DNA from 4 places in the Providencia sp. UF-183 genome. Region 3 is predicted to be linked to each of the others. Evidence: predicted binding sites of a transcription regulator. Region 3 holds the regulator's gene; each other region holds the start of a gene.
What was found. Region 3 encodes LexA, which represses DNA repair genes until DNA is damaged. Its sites were predicted from a motif close to TNCTGTATGTACATACAGNA; they were not measured.
Positions count from the first base shown of each region.

Region 1: AC4IFT_RS05025 (DinI-like family protein) is a predicted target of LexA. The motif match lies at 2,209-2,228, and genes of this name have one in related genera.
Region 2: mutH (DNA mismatch repair endonuclease MutH) is a predicted target of LexA. The motif match lies at 1,217-1,236, and genes of this name have one in related genera.
Region 4: uvrB (excinuclease ABC subunit UvrB) is a predicted target of LexA. The motif match lies at 2,598-2,617, and genes of this name have one in related genera.

Region 1 is NZ_JBSICD010000004.1:162,796-167,015, reverse strand. Features, by position in the region: gene AC4IFT_RS05040 (pentapeptide repeat-containing protein) at 234-851, opposite strand; gene AC4IFT_RS05035 (GNAT family N-acetyltransferase) at 1,019-1,432, shown strand; gene AC4IFT_RS05030 (GNAT family N-acetyltransferase) at 1,452-1,985, opposite strand; gene AC4IFT_RS05025 (DinI-like family protein) at 2,245-2,505, shown strand; gene AC4IFT_RS05020 (MipA/OmpV family protein) at 2,563-3,354, opposite strand; gene AC4IFT_RS05015 (hypothetical protein) at 3,377-3,622, opposite strand; gene AC4IFT_RS05010 (response regulator) at 3,794-4,220, shown strand, end outside.
Region 2 is NZ_JBSICD010000018.1:90,787-95,006, forward strand. Features, by position in the region: gene sgrR (HTH-type transcriptional regulator SgrR) at 1-905, shown strand, start outside; gene mutH (DNA mismatch repair endonuclease MutH) at 1,470-2,153, shown strand; gene AC4IFT_RS16350 (TerC family protein) at 2,224-2,955, shown strand; gene AC4IFT_RS16355 (helix-hairpin-helix domain-containing protein) at 2,952-3,200, opposite strand; gene AC4IFT_RS16360 (alpha/beta fold hydrolase) at 3,348-4,220, shown strand, end outside.
Region 3 is NZ_JBSICD010000021.1:27,073-31,292, reverse strand. Features, by position in the region: gene AC4IFT_RS17525 (fimbrial protein) at 1-289, opposite strand, end outside; gene zur (zinc uptake transcriptional repressor Zur) at 1,391-1,906, shown strand; gene lexA (transcriptional repressor LexA) at 2,092-2,709, opposite strand; gene AC4IFT_RS17510 (diacylglycerol kinase) at 2,846-3,220, opposite strand; gene plsB (glycerol-3-phosphate 1-O-acyltransferase PlsB) at 3,347-4,220, shown strand, end outside.
Region 4 is NZ_JBSICD010000008.1:31,748-35,967, reverse strand. Features, by position in the region: gene AC4IFT_RS09415 (gluconeogenesis factor YvcK family protein) at 1-79, shown strand, start outside; gene uvrB (excinuclease ABC subunit UvrB) at 545-2,563, opposite strand; gene bioD (dethiobiotin synthase) at 3,194-3,868, opposite strand; gene bioC (malonyl-ACP O-methyltransferase BioC) at 3,861-4,220, opposite strand, start outside.

The sequences.
Region 1 (4,220 bases), on a different contig from region 3:
TTATGCGCAGTATCGTTAACGCCAAGCATTACGGGAGGTTTGTATGTTTCTCGTATATACCATCATTGTCATTGCTTTTTTTATCTCATTGGCGACTATTGAAACACCCGATAGTGACAAAATTAGTATTGAGATTGAAGATAAGCAAATAGGACTTATGTATGCTATGTAATATTAAATAACTGCCCTTTCAGGTTGCGCCTGCAAAGGGCATTTTTATTTATTCAAATAACCTAATCAACCAATTGAATATCTAAACCATACAGTAACTCTAATGCTTCGAAACGTGAAAATTTAGCCTGTTTTAGCGTATTTTGGCGAATATCAATCGTAAAGGAATGCGTTCCCGTAAAATCTACCAACGTTAAATTGGTTTGCATAAATAAGCTATTTGATAAATCGCAATCTGTTATTACTGATTTATTAAGTTCCGCATTTCTAAAATCAATATCATGTAAACGGCAATCATCAAATTGTGTTTCATGGAGTTTAAGTGCAAAAAAATTACTGCCACTCAAAATACAACTTTTGAAACTCAGTTGAGAATAAAAATCAAAACGTGGCCAATATCCTTTTGTCCAGTCTATCCCCACAAGCTTGCTGCCATTAAATTCACAAATAGAAAAGCGTGAATTAGGAATACTAATTAAACTGAGATTACATTTTAAAAAAGTACATTCTACAAACCGGCAATCGGCAAAACGACTTCCCGTAAAGTTACAATTGATAAATTCACACCGCTCAAACAGGGAATGTTCAAATTTTTCATCTTCAAATTCTAAATCACAAAATTTTTGATCTAAATATTCGCTTTGACTTTCTATTTCCATTATGACCTCGTAATTGCTTATACCTAGAAACCACCAATACTGTATATAATACCATGTAATTTTTATGGGAACTTGACACCTAGCACAAAAAGCGTGATAGCATGTTTTACTGATTTCCCGATAGTATTGATAAATAAAATAATTTTGCTCTATACTGCATAACTACAATAAATTGATGAGGGAATTAGATGAATTTTCGTTTAGCAACCATAAATGACATAAACACTGTCTACAAGATAGACACCGTAGCGACAGATATTCGATTAAACGAAATCAGAGATTGGGTCAAACAGGGCCATTGCTTCGTGTTGGAAGAAAAAGAAGAAATATTCGCGTACGGTGTCATAACTTCGCAATTTTTTGCACACGGGTTTATTGAACTATTGATGGTTAATGACCTATATCGCCGACAGGGTTTAGGATTACTATTAATAAAACAATTGATCAAAAGAAGTCCAACAACAAAAGTTTTCACCTCAACAAATCAATCAAATACAGCCACCCAACAGCTTTTCATGAAAGCTGGCTTTATTCCGAGTGGCAGTATTGAAAACTTGGATGATAACGACCCAGAACTTATCTATTGCTACATCCCAAGCTAAAGCTGTCTTATCAACAGATTTACAATAACGTTTTTTCCATCACAACTGTTTGTAGCATCTGGTTAAAATGTTGATAAGTTTCTTTATCTATAGCTTGTGGATAGCTTAATACTTCTAGCTCATGAGGCTTATTTTCAGGGTAATAGCTTGGGTGCGCATGTGCATATTCATTTTGTTGAAAGCCACAGTGCTGATAAAACGAAAGACGTTTTCTACTGACTTCATCAATAACAGGGTCAATTTCAAGAATGACTTGCCCAACATCGAGGCAAAACTGTTTTAATACTTTCTGTCCATAGCCTTGCCCTCTTAGCAAGTCTGAAATAGCGAGGTGTTCAATATAGAAATAATCTTTAATTTTCCAGCAGCCTATAAAACCCACAAATTCACTATTATCTGTAAAGTAATAAAGATGATAATCATTAAGCCCTAAAATTGACTCTCGACCTTGGTAGCTTCTTTGCTCATAAAGTGGAAAGGATTTATCGTATAACTGATTAACAGCCTCTTTCTCGTTTATATCATTGCTAGATAATCTGATTGAATGTAACATTTATTCCTATACTCATCATTACGGGGACACAATACACTTTTAGAATACGTATTTTTTTAATGCTGACAATCAATTTATCCTCAACAACCTTATTTTTAGTTATTTTTAACTATCTGTTTTAATTGTTTATTATTTTCCTTCCGAAATTCATTGCCATTTAACTCATCTAATTTGAAAAATATTTTATAATCTTATTGACTTTTTCTCCTTATACATCTAAAAATACTGTATATTAATACAGTCTTTAGCCGAGGCTATTATGTTACGGATTGAAGTTTTATTTGATAAAAACGCACTACAAAAACCAAGCACAAACGTTTTACTCGCCCTTGAATCTGAGATTTTACGCAAACTGCAGAATCAGTACCCTGACATGGTAACTCGCGTCGGTTTTAGTTCGCAGCAGCGTGTCAATATTTCTGGAACTAAAATGTCAGAAGATAAGGTACGCATCGAAGAAATATTAGAAGAAATTTGGCTGGATGATGGGTGGATCCCCGAAGAAAATACAGCTGAATAACAATTTTAACTAAAGGAATGTTAAAGGTAATCTAAACATTCCTTTATTTTATCATACTTAAAATGCGTAGCGAAAACCAGTGAACCCAATCAAACCTAATTTTTGCTCAGTTAATGTACTCTTACCTGCATCACCAATTAAATAATACGCAGCAATACCTGAATATAAGGTGAAGCTTTCATCCATATTATAATTTAATGTGGCTGAGCCATGTACATCTTTAAATCCACTACCAGCATCGTATTCTGCAAATTTAGATTTGCTAGCTTGTTGTTTTGAGACACCAAAGTAGGCTTGATTGTACGCTTTATTTCCCCATACTGTTGCTAAGTTATATTCCATTTCCCATGAGTTATTAATTTCATAGTTTGTATTGACACCTAATTCTACAGTAGCAGTACGGCCTATATGGCGCCCACCATAACGCCTATCTTTTGTTGCAATATCACCCATGATGTAGAATTCATAGTTGTTTAGTGTGTAATAAAGGTCAGCACCGACTAGCAGGGAACCATCTAAATCCCCCATTCCTTTAAGATCTTTATTTTTATTACCAAGAAAACCAATCTTTTCATCACGGCCATAATCGTAGCCCAACGAACTAACAAAAGTGAGATTCTCTGTTAAGCCTATTCCCCATGCAACTCCTTCGATACCTAAACTAAATACGCCATAATTATCCGAAAGGTAAGCATACGTTGCCTCTAAATTTGGTCCAAACTGGTATTTTTTTGAACCTTCATAAACGGGTGCAATATTGACTCCTGCCCCTGAAATAAATGTACTTTCCCCCGCAACAACATAACTACACGGCAAGATACCAACCATTAATGCTGCAATTTTTTTCATTTTCAAATGACACTCATCGTGATTAATAAATTTTTTGCCTTAAAAATGCTTTAATTTCTTTTAATGGGCTTAATTTGTTTTTTCTTTCATCAGAAATGCGTGCCTGAGAAATGCATTTATTAACATCCGTGCACGTAGCGACTTCATTAATTGTTATGTTTGAAAAATGAATGCCTGATGTTTTATTAAAATCTTTTCCCATAATTATCAAAGCAATGAGAATAACTACGATAAATATTGGTACTTCATAGAAAGCTTGCTTCATCATCAATGCTCTTATTCTTAGGAGGATGGAAGAATAATAATCTGTCTATATTTTTGTACCTTAAAACTGGGTTAAACCAAGCTTAAGATAAACTTAAATCTAAGCTGAACTTGGGACGACTAGATATTGTCTGGTTTCCATTGGCTGCTTATACTGACGCTCAGAGGTGATAATATGAATATCCTATTAGTAGAAGATGATCTCCAACTGGGGAAAGCACTTTGCCGTGGCTTAGAATTAGCGGGATTTAATCCTTGTTGGGTACGATTGCTGGCAGATGCAAAGTCACAGCTCACTTCTCGTAATTTTGATTTAATGCTATTAGATTTAGGGCTACCCGATGGTGATGGTCATGCAGAGTTAATTACATGGCGCCAATCTGGGGAGTCAATTCCAATCATTATATTAACCGCACGAAATCAAATGGATAATTTGGTTTCTAGCTTAGACTCAGGTGCTGATGACTTTTTAACCAAACCATTTGCCATGCCAGAACTTATATCTCGAGTAAAAGCAGTAAGTCGTAGAATGGCTGGTTTTTCCTCTGAAATTTGGCAATTAGATAACCTGCAATTAAATCCATTAAACCATCAAGTAACAC
Region 2 (4,220 bases), on a different contig from region 3:
TAGACAACTTTAGCCGTTGCCCTATTGGTACAGGCCCTTATCAAGTTGACAAAAATTTGCCACAAAAGCTCACCATTACAGCCTTTGACCGCTACTTTGGTTATCGCGCTCTGTTGGATGAAGTGACGATTTGGGTGGTGCCAGAGCTTTCAGAACAAATGGTGTGCACCACGTTAAAAATGGATGGCGACAAGCACCATAATGATTCGTTAGAAAGCCGCATGGAGGAAGGTTGCTATTTTTTACTAATGGATCAACGTTCTGAGCTATCCCAGCGGGAAGATGTGCGTAAATGGTTATGCAGCTTTCTCACACCCGTGAATTTACTTGCCCATTGTGAGCCATTCTATCAACGCCACTGGGCCCCAGCTTATGGCCTATTGCTGCACTGGCACCACAGTAAAATGCTCACGCTATTTCCTAAACCAGAAGACCTCACCGAACTCACCGTGACGTTTTACCATAATCATCATGAATTCTACGCAATCAGCCAAATTATGAAGCGCGTTTTGCATCAGCAAGGGGTTGAGTTGAGGATTAATATCATTGGTTATGATGATTGGTTTAACGGTAATTCTCAAAGTGATATTTGGTTAGCAACGGCCAACTTCTTTAAGCCCCTTGAGTTTTCCATTTTCGCCACGTTGTACGAAATGCCCCTCTTACGCCAATGTCTTGGTGATAACCTTGATACTCAATTAAGCCAATGGCGAAATAACGCTTTCGACGTTGAAGCGTGGTGTGAAAGCTTAATTGACTCGCAAATTTTCCATCCGATATTTCATCATTGGTTAGAGTTACAAGGCCAGCGCACCATGCGCGGCGTCCGCATGAATACCTTTGGTTGGTTTGATTTTAAATCCGCATGGTTTAAGCCATCTGAGGATAACCCATCTAATTTGTGACAGTTATAAACAGCCAAAGTGAATAATAAGGATGTTATTCACTTTTTCTGTGGATATCTATGTGAACAACCCTATAGCAATCAGGGTATATCCCCAGAACAGGTTTTTATCAAAAATAATTAGAATCTAATAAACTTTGATAAATCAAAGAAATAAAGCCAAAAAAAACACGTTATCCACTGGTCAATTTTTTCGCTAAAAAGCTTAGGACTTCAACTGAACAAATATCAAACAACGTTGTATTTATCCACAACTAATGTGTTTAACTTACTCACTTTTTGTGATGAGCGTCATAAAACCTCATTAGTCAAGGCTGTAAATACACACAGTAATCACTGTTTTACACAGTTATCCAGAAAACCTGTGGATAACCTAGTGCATGATCCTGTGATTATCTTGGGATGAACGTGAATAACCCTAAAACCAACATTGAAGAACAGGGAATAAAAAATATTAAACAGTTAAATATCATGCAGTTAAAAATCAACATGAAAAAGTGTTATACTCTCTTCGTTATGTGAATTATTTTTGATTGTTTTTTATACACTTAATTTTCAGAGCATTATGTCATTTACACCACCACGACCACCGGATAACGAAGCTACCTTAATGAGTCGGGCTCAAGCGCTTGCCGGCTATACTTTGGGTGATCTCGCCCAAATTGCAGGCATCCCTATCCCCCCTGATCTAAAGCGTGATAAAGGCTGGGTGGGCATGTTACTCGAGTATTATTTAGGAGCGAGCGCAGGCAGTAAGGCGGAGCAAGATTTTGCCCACATTGGTATTGAGCTAAAAACGATCCCCATCGACCGCCATGGTGTGCCACTGGAAACCACCTTTGTCTCCGTCGCGCCCCTCACGGGAAATAGCGGTTTAACGTGGGAAAATAGCCATGTGCGCCGTAAGCTATCGCGAATATTGTGGTTTCCAATTGAAGGTGAACGCCAAATTCCCTTAGCGGAACGTCGGGTCGCTAACCCATTAATTTGGAGCCCGTCCCCCCTTGAGGAACAATTACTGCGGCAAGATTGGGAAGAGTTAATGGATTTGATTGTGCTCGGCAAAGTGGAAACCATTACAGCGCGCCACGGGCAAGTTTTGCAAATTCGCCCTAAAGCGGCAAACAATAAAGCCCTAACAGAAGCCATTGGTGAGTTCGGCCAACCGATTATGACGCTGCCCCGCGGCTTTTACCTTAAAAAAGACTTTACCGCCCCTTTGCTAGCGCGGCATTTTAATCTCGCTTAATCAACAAGGTGTCGCCTGTACCAAGCAGACGATAAACATTTATCACTGTTTTATTGTAGAAGGTACACAGATGTTTGAGTGGATACTCGACCCCAATGCTTGGATGGCTCTTGCCACCCTAACTATTTTAGAAATCGTTTTAGGCATCGATAACATTATTTTCTTGAGTATCGTGGTGAGCAAACTCCCTGCCCATCAACAAAATAGTGCCAGACGCACAGGGCTCATTGCGGCGATGGTCATGCGCCTTGCCTTATTGGCCTCAATCGCGTGGTTATCGCGCCTGACAACCCCGTTGTTCACCGTTGCAGACCATGTTGTTTCCGCTCGCGATATCATCTTATGTGCAGGCGGAATTTTCTTGATATGGAAAGCCAGCCAAGAGATTTTTGAAACCATTGAAGGGGAAGACGAAAGCAACCTTGCGCAGCGGCAAGTGCATTCGTTTTGGGGTGCCATTGTGCAAATTGCCCTGTTAGATATTATTTTTAGCCTCGATTCCGTCATCACCGCCGTTGGGCTTTCTGACCACCTGTTTATTATGATGGCTGCGGTGATTATTGCAGTGCTTATCATGATGTTAGCCGCAAAAAGTATCGGGGATTTTGTTGAGCGCTATCCCTCCGTCAAAATACTTGCACTCTCTTTCTTAATTTTAGTGGGCTTTACACTGATACTCGAAAGCGTACAAGTCCATGTCGCTAAAGGGTATATCTACTTTGCCATGTTCTTTTCCATGGCCGTTCAAATGCTCAACATTCTGCGCAGCAAAAAATGGAAGATGAAACACAAAGCCGACTAATTACCTGATTCAAGTGCTTGTTTTGCCGCTAAGATAGCCCCTTCGACGGCTTTCTTAGCTTGCGGGCTGTTTTTCCAGCAACTTGAACCTGTAAGTGCGGCGCCTGAAATTAAAATTTCATCATAAGAAGCATCACTTAACTGAGCCAATGACGAGAAACCCATCTGTTCTAAACGGCTGATCACCATCGGCCCTACGCCTTTAACTGCTAATAAAACCTGTTTTTCTGACTCTGAAAATGCCATTTGAGCTCCTTTTCGCTAATTATTAAGCTAATATTTTGCAATTTACCTCTTTAATACTTTAAAATTGCAATTATAACAATGCCAGTTTGAATAATAATTAACTGACCTATCTTATCACCCAGTCTGTGCCTGTTTTAGGAATTTACCATGTACAATGCGCCGTTGATTAACCCTCGCCAACATATCATGACACTACCGGATGGTCGTCAACTTTGCTGGTTTGAATCAGGGCCAAAGACGGGCTTCCCTGTCGTTTTCTGTACTGGTGCAGGCATGAGTGGCAACCTCGGCTTTGGCTTAGATTTGCTGGAAAAATACAATATTCGTTTGATCGTGCCAGAACGTGCGGGTCTCGGCGACTCTACTTTTCACGCCCACAAATCATTAAAAAGCGTTGCATTCGATATTCAAGCGTTACTTGATAACTTAGCGATTAAACAGTTTTCAGTGCTGGGCTTTTCACAAGGCGGTGTGTTCGCGATGGCGGTTGCTCATTATTGCCAGCCTGTTTCTCTGTCTATTGTGTCTGGGCAAGACCAATTCGAACACCCTGCCACGCGCGCCAAATTAACGGCTGACGTGGTGAATATGCAGGAACAAGCTCTGAATACACCAGAAAGCTTATCCGACTGGTTACAGAAAAATGTCACTGGCGAATGGCTATTGGCGTTCATCCTCAATTGCAGTGCCGAAATCGACCAACAGCTCTACAATGAAGAACACTTTTTAGAAGCCTACACCGATTGTATGTGCCGTGCGTTTTCTCAAGGCAATCAAGGTTATGTGCAAGATTTATTGCTTTCCTTGCAAAACTGGGGATTCACCCCTGAAGACATCACCTGCCCAACCGCCTTATGGTATGGCGAGTTAGATATGAGCACCGTGCACTCCCCTGATTTTGGGGATGTTTTGGCAGATCGTTTTTTCAACTGCAACCACCATTTATACACACAAGAAGGCGGTTCTTTGCTTTGGACGCAAGCCGACGCTATTTTAACTGACCTGCATAGCCACGCCGCA
Region 3 (4,220 bases):
TCATAGTTGTGTCTGAACCATCTTTAGAACAGTTAGTCAGAACCAAGCTAAAATCTTTCGCATCACCTAACATATCGTTGACTTTTTTGCCTGTAGTTTGGTCAACTGTGAATACACCCCAGTCAATTACAGAGCCTTTAGTAGTAGAGGTAACGTCACAAGATGCAGCACGTAATTGTGCTTTAAAAGTAACTTCTGCACCTTTTTTACCGTCTGCTGCTAATGCAGAACCAGCGACCATAGAACCTGCTAATACTGCTAAAACTGCTAATTTTTTGTTGAATAACATATGTAAATACCTCTGTATTTATGTCGTCATGTAAGTAGTGAAAGACACATTTTTTTATTAAAAGCCAAACTCACAACATCCATTTACAGTGCTAAAGTCATTTTTATGAGCTTGGCGAAGTTGCTGTTAACTTTATTCAAGCCAACATTAAGAGCATTAAAAATCCTTTTAATCCCCTTTGTTAAAACCAAGTCAGTAGAACTGGCTTTAAAAAAGAGCTATTTCTATATCGCCAAATTTGAGAGACCAGAATCAATATAGAAATAGTAAAGATGGACAAAAATTTAAAACATTAGAGAGTTCGATTAATTCTTATTACTTCCTATGCTAAAATCACAGGTCAATATATAAACCACATAGCATTTAGTTACTCATTTCTGACTCAACCATTCCTATTTCAAACAAGCAAAAATACTTGGCTAAGTTTTCAAACGCTCTCCTGCTTTCTGAGAACAATTCTAAGACAACAATATTTATTGTCAAAATAACGCATCTGGAGACGCAACAATAGGCAATAAATCTATAATTAAAAATTAATATAGATTTAAATTCGTTATTATAGGCTTTATGATATGTTTGAGAGCGTTACTTAGGTTAATTTATATAAATTGAAACCCAGCTACTTATAATTATTTCAAGTTGTAAAAGGTTGTGTAAATGAGCGTCATTTTATTTAATATCGAAAAATTGCAAATTTTATATATATTAATCCAACCGAATGAATAAGGGTTACATTACCCCCATCGAGTTAGCTTAAAACCAGATTATTATCTCATACTGAACAATCCTCATAAGATAAGTCTTAATTGAAATTTACGTTAAATAACAAACAAAAAACGCATACTTTGTATTTGTTTTGTTAAAGCAAATAATCATTTTTGTTTCAGTTAAATTTATGTAATTCATCTGCTGTACTCGTTTCAACCAAGTCCATTTTCAGATAATCGTTTGCTTATGTTTACTTTTAAATAAAAATTATATAGATAACATATTTACTTAGTTATTTTCTGTCCCCTGAAAGCCTATGCGCTTTCAATACCAAAAATATGATAAACTTATGAGCAGTAAATTTTTGCGTTTTTCGAAGCTGGGGTCAGTAAAATGAAAAAAATGAGTGAAGAGAAAATACTTGTGATGGCAGAGCGCATTTGCCAATCAAGAGGCGTTAGATTGACTCCACAAAGAGAAACTGTGTTACGCCTTATCGCGCAACAACATGGCGCAATCAGTGCTTATGATTTATTAGACTTGCTACGCGAAGTTGAACCGCAAGCAAAGCCCCCAACCGTTTACCGCGGGTTAGAGTTTTTAATGGAACAAGGCTTTATTCATAAAATAGAGTCAACCAACAGCTACGTCGTTTGCCATCACTTTGATAATCCCAGCCATATTTCAGTGATGTTGATTTGCGATAATTGCGGGAGCGTAACTGAAAGTGATTGTGCGACAATAGAAGCAGCCATCATTAGTTTGGCAGAAACCAACCAATTCCGTTTACGCCATACTGTGGTTGAGAACCATGGTCTATGTAAAAACTGTGATGAAATTGATAGCTGCCAAGATCACGCGCATTGTGGCCATGACCATGAACACCCTGTCATTACCAAGAGAAAGTAATGAATGATGTTGTAGAATCCATGATGTTACTTATATAAGAAAAGAATACGAAAAGTAATATAAAGAAAGGATATAAAAGAAAGGAAGTAAAGCAGGCAGATCTCTATACATCAATTTGAAATCTGCCAGCAATCATGGAAAAATCAAACAAGCAGCACACCGCTACCTACCTGATAATCTAAGAATCAATACCAATCGCTATTACGGATCACACCAACAGCCAAGCCTTCAATAGTGAAGCTTTGTTCACGTAAATCGACAATAATCGGAGCAAACTCTGGATTTTCGGCGATTAATTCGACACGGTTACCTTGCTGTTTAAAACGTTTAACTGTAACTTCATCATCAATACGCGCCACAATAACTTGGCCATTATGTGCATTTTGTGTTTTATGTACTGCTAATAAATCACCATCCATAATACCGATATCTTTCATCGACATACCATTCACACGTAAGAGAAAATCTGCGTGAGGTTTGAAGAGTTCTGGATCAACTTGGTAGTGACTTTCAATATGTTCTTGTGCTAATAAAGGTTCGCCAGCGGCAACACGCCCAATCAAAGGTAGCCCTTGATCATCAGGTTCTTCTTCAAGAAGTAGGCGGATACCCCGTGATGCCCCAGAAACAATTTCAATTACACCCTTGCGTGCCAAGGCTTTTAAATGTTCTTCTGCCGCATTAGGCGAACGAAAACCAAGGCTTGCTGCTATTTCAGCACGTGTAGGAGGCATACCTGTTTGCGAAATGTGGTCACGCACCAGATCGTAAACCTGCTGTTGTCGAGCCGTCAGTGCTTTCATCCCGTTCCCCTGTTTGTTTATACAGTCAGACTGTGAGTATATACAGGTAAATGAAGATTTGAAACAGTTAAATCACTGAATTTAGTATTTGTTATCGATTTACTTTCTTTTCCCAAATTTCAATGGCTTTTCGTCGCTATCCCGCAAAATAACGTTGCCATAATACCAATGCCCAAATAAACAGTGCTAAGCCAATACTGACAAACACAGCGGCAGAGCCAATATCTTTAGCGCGCCCTGAAAGTTCATGATATTCACTACCAATACGGTCAACAACGGCTTCTATTGCACTATTGAGTAGCTCGACGATAGCCACCAGCACGACGGAGCTTATCAACAATATTCTATCCACATAGCTGATATCTAAGCAAAAGGCGATAATAATCGCAATCACCGCAGCCACAGATTCCTGACGAAATGCCGCTTCATTTACCCACGCTGCTTTTAGCCCTTTAAGGGAGTATCCCGCTGCTTTAATCACACGGGTAAAGCCCTTAGTTTGACTTGCCATATTTATTCCTTAAAAAATACAAACAATAATCGATTTTTACGGTCAAAGTGAATTGTCAGTAACAGATCTGCCAGTGGATTTCTGGTATGATTGCGCAGCATTGTTAACAAGAGGCTATAATCATTTATGTCACTATGGCGTAAAATATATTACAACACGTTGAATTTACCACTTAAATTATTGGTAAAAAGTAAACTAATTCCATCGGACCCAATTACAGAATTGCAGCTTGATACTAACAGGCCAACGCTGTATGTATTGCCTTATCATTCTAAGTCCGACCTCCTAACGCTACGGCATCAATGCTTGGCTATCGGTTTGCCTGACCCTTTGGTTGATAACGACATCAATGGCACCAAGCTTCCTGCCTATGTGTTTATCGATGATGGCCCGCGCGTATTTCGCTATTATTCACCGGATCCGCGTAAAGATTCCGTCAAAACATTCCATGCATATTTAGATTTGCACAAAAATAATCCAAATCTGGATATTCAAATGCTACCTGCATCGGTCATGTTTGGGCGATCCCCTGGTCGTGAAGGGCATACCCCTGCTCCCCCACTCAAGCTATTAAATGGGGTGCAAAAATTCTTCGCTATCCTATGGTTAGGTCGCGATAGTTTTGTTCGCCTATCGCCACCTGTTTCGATTGGGAAAATGGCACAGGACCACGGCACAGACACCATTATTGCCAATAAATTAGCACGTGTCGCCCGTATTCACTATTCGCGCCAACGCCTTGCGGCGGTCGGCCCGAAACTGCCAGCACGCTATGAACTGTTCAATAAGCTTTTGACATCAAAAGCGATTGAAAAAGCCGTCGAAGACGAAGCACGCAGTAAAAAAATTCCATTGAAGAAAGCGCAGCAAAATGCGGTGAATATGATGGAAGAAATTGCCGCTAATTTCTCCTATGAAGCCGTGCGTTTAACAGACCGCGTACTGAGCTGGACATGGAATCGCCTCTATCAAGGCATTAACGTGCAACATGCTGAGCGTG
Region 4 (4,220 bases), on a different contig from region 3:
CGAAGCGGACGATATCCCTTACCGCCACGATAGAAAGCTGCTCCTACAAGCCATCGAAGAAACCATCCCGCTATTGTAATTTATTCCACCTTTGGCTCCCAGAGGTGGAATATTTCTCTATTTTAAAGACAATTTTTATATCAATCCTATTGATTTTCTAATTATTTTCACGCAAATCCTCTAAATAGCTAGCATTGTGGCTAGGCGGCAAAAGAGTTTATTCCAAGGAGCATACACAAGTATGTGATCCGAGTGATGGCCCCTGATCTCCCCAACATAATGAAATACAATGAAAAATCATCTTCAAAATAATTTGCGTTGTGGGTAGGCGGCAAGCGAAAGCATCTCGGAGAGCATACATAAGTATGTGACCCGAGTGATTGCCCTGCTTCCCAACATAATGAAATACAATGAAAAATCATTTTCAAAATAGTTCGTGTTGTGGGTAGGCGGCAAGCGAAAGCATCTCGGGGAGCATACATAAGTATGTGACCCGAGTGATTGAGCGTAGCCAACACCCCCACAACGCGAAATATGAAGAAGATTAGGAATTAGCGATAAACTGAGACCGAATCTCTTGCAACTCATCACGCACACGCGCTGCCGCTTCAAACTCCAAGTCTTGTGCGTGCTTATACATTTGCGCTTCAAGTTGTGAAATACGTTGCTCCAACTCTTTCGTTGACATGCCTTGGATATCAATTGATATCTCATTTTTGGCGTTGTCTTTTGAGCGACCTTTGCCTTTTCCACCCACTTTATGGCCAATTTGCAGAATATCACCAATTTTCTTGTTCAGCCCTTGCGGCACGATGCCATGTTCTTCATTGAACGCCATTTGTTTTGCACGACGGCGTTCGGTTTCTGCTATCGCTTTTTCCATCGAATTGGTGATTCGGTCGCCGTAGAGGATCGCTTTACCGTTTAAGTTACGCGCTGCACGGCCTATTGTCTGAATTAAAGAGCGTTCTGAACGCAGGAAGCCTTCTTTGTCAGCGTCTAAAATAGCCACTAACGAAACTTCTGGCATGTCGAGACCTTCCCTCAATAAGTTGATCCCAACAAGCACATCAAATTCACCGAGCCGTAAATCACGGATGATTTCCACTCGTTCAACCGTATCAATATCTGAGTGAAGGTAGCGAACACGCTCCCCATGCTCTTCCAGATATTCCGTTAAATCTTCCGCCATCCGTTTGGTCAATGTGGTGACCAACACTCGCTCATTTTTCTGTACACGAATACGAATTTCAGACAGTAGATCATCCACTTGCGTGGTGACAGGACGAACTTCAATGATCGGGTCAAGTAAGCCTGTTGGCCTAACCACTTGCTCAATGACTTCATTGCCCGATTTTTCCAGCTCATATTTGCCCGGTGTTGCAGAGACATAGATAGATTGCGGTGCTAGAGCTTCGAATTCTTCAAAACGCATTGGCCGGTTATCCAATGCCGAAGGCAAACGGAAACCGTATTCGACTAAGGTTTCTTTACGGGAGCGGTCACCTTTGTACATCGCCCCAATTTGTGGGATCGTCACGTGAGATTCATCCACCACCAGTAGGCCATCCGCTGGTAAATAATCAAACAGTGTCGGAGGTGGCTCGCCCGGTGCACGACCGGATAAATAACGTGAATAGTTTTCAATCCCTGAGCAATAACCTAGTTCATTCATCATTTCTAAATCGAACTGAGTGCGCTGGGTAATGCGCTGCTCTTCAACCAGTTTATGGTTTTCCAACAACACTTTTCGTCTATCCACCAGCTCTTCTTTGATATGCTCCATCGCTTCCAAAATACGCTCTCTTGGGGTGACATAGTGCGTTTTTGGGTAAACCGTAAAGCGAGGCACACGGTGTTGGATTTGCCCCGTCAGAGGGTCAAAAAGAGATAGGCGCTCGACTTCATCATCAAATAGCTCGACACGTAGCGCGTATTCATCAGATTCTGCAGGGAAAATGTCTATCACTTCCCCCCGAACACGGAAAGTACCGCGAGTAAAAGCTTGGTCGTTACGACTGTATTGCAGATCAGCTAAACGCCTCAAAATAGAGCGTTGGTCAATGATCATGCCATCCGTTAGGTGCAGCATCATTTTTAAGTAGCTATCTGGGTCGCCCAACCCGTATATGGCTGAGACTGAAGCCACTACAATCACGTCACGACGTTCAAGTAAGGCCTTAGTCGCCGATAAGCGCATCTGCTCAATGTGTTCGTTTACAGAAGCATCTTTCTCGATAAATGTATCAGAGCTAGGTACATAAGCTTCAGGCTGGTAATAATCATAATAAGAAACGAAATACTCCACTGCGTTATCAGGGAAAAACGCTTTCATTTCGCTGTAGAGCTGCGCCGCCAAGGTCTTATTATGTGCCATCAACATGGTTGGGCGATTTTCTTTTGCAATAACGTTGGCTATCGTAAATGTTTTCCCTGACCCTGTAACACCTAATAAGGTTTGATGTGCTAAGCCGTCTTGCAGCCCTTCGCGTAATTTACGAATTGCTTCAGGTTGGTCCCCTGCAGGCTGAAACTCAGAATACAGCTTAAAATCCTTACTCATATTACCGCCTCATCACTTATCTCTTTTGCTATAATACTGGATAAAAAAACAGCTTCAAGTCCTGAATTTAATATTTTGTCTATCCGACGTTCCAATGAGTTTATAAAAATGTTATCCCCAAAATAATGCTTGACCTTTGGAAAACTTTATATTTTATGCTATTGGTTTTTATCGCCCTATCGCAAATGCAAATTGAAGTCTTGATTTTATTTAACCATTTGTATTTAAATGAAATTATTTTTAAGTCCAGAATCACATCAAATAAAGGCAAAGCCGCTCGTCGCCTAGCATAGAAGTCGTTTTATAACGTTAATGCACAAGGTTATCCACAGAAATGGTGGATAACTCTTGAAGCCCTTAGGGCTCATGCTTTCTCGACATTGGTAAAATTTGATAAACGTGGACTAAATGACAAAATGATGGCAGTTATATGAAAAAATTTTTACGTAGTATCCGCTAATAAAAAGGGATTTTATCTGTTTTAGTTCGATCGTCAGACTATTTCTACGGTAAAACTTGACAAAAAATAGGTTAAGAACGTTACACAAGATCAACCGAACATTTAACAATTGATCTTTTTTTACGAAGGAAAAAAGGGCTTTAACGATAATGCTAAGCCCTTTATTTATTTCACAATAATGAAAGATCCAAATATTGCCCTAATGTAGATTCATTAAGTTCAGGTTGATAAGGAAGGATCCCCAAGCAAGGCGGCTTAATCATGCGTTTGAGTGTGGCAAGGTATTCAGCTTGATAAGCCCCAGCAGGTTCCACTTCATTAGCAATCCAGCCGGCAACCAATAACCCAGCAGCATGAATCGCCTCTAGTGTTAATAGTGCATGATTAATACAACCCAGCTTCACACCCACCACTAAAATAACCGGAAGTTGCTGTTCAATGACCCAATCTGCATAGGTTTTTTCAGTGGATAATGGGGTATACCAGCCACCAGCACCTTCAACTAGCACCCAATCACCTTGTCTCTGAATATCTAATAACCCTTGATTAATGACAGAGAAATCAATAGGTAACCCCATTTTTTCACTTATAATATGCGGTGAAGTCGGTGCTTCAAATACGATGGGGTTTATCATTGAATAAGGTAATTTCACGCGGCTATTGGCTTGCAATAATAAAGCATCGTTATTACGCAGCCCTTCTGAAGTCTGTTCGCTGCCAGAAGCGACAGGCTTATAACCTATTGCATTAGCCCCTTGCGCATTAGCGGCTTGTAATAAAGCGCAACTCGCCACGGTTTTACCGACTTCAGTGTCCGTTCCTGTTACAAAATACGTTTTAGTCACAATAGATGACTCCAAATACGGTTTGATAAGTTAACGGTAGCCCTTGGTGAGCCATCGGGTAAGCTAAAGCTAATTGTTGAAGGCGCTTACGCGTCATGAGCCCAGCTTGGCGCCCTGCCGTTAAATGGGTTGCACCGATCCCTTTTAGCGAATTCAATAAGCTGATTAAATCAGGGAAAAGCAACGTATCTTGATGAAAAGACACATCATGACGCCATGTTTGGCAACTCGCAGTAATGTCTTGTGAGCTTAAAAAGGTATTCACATGAGAATATCCATCTAGTGACTGCCAAGCTTGTGATAATTCACTCAGCGAATTCTCTGCAAGCGTTGTAAAAACAATCACACCACC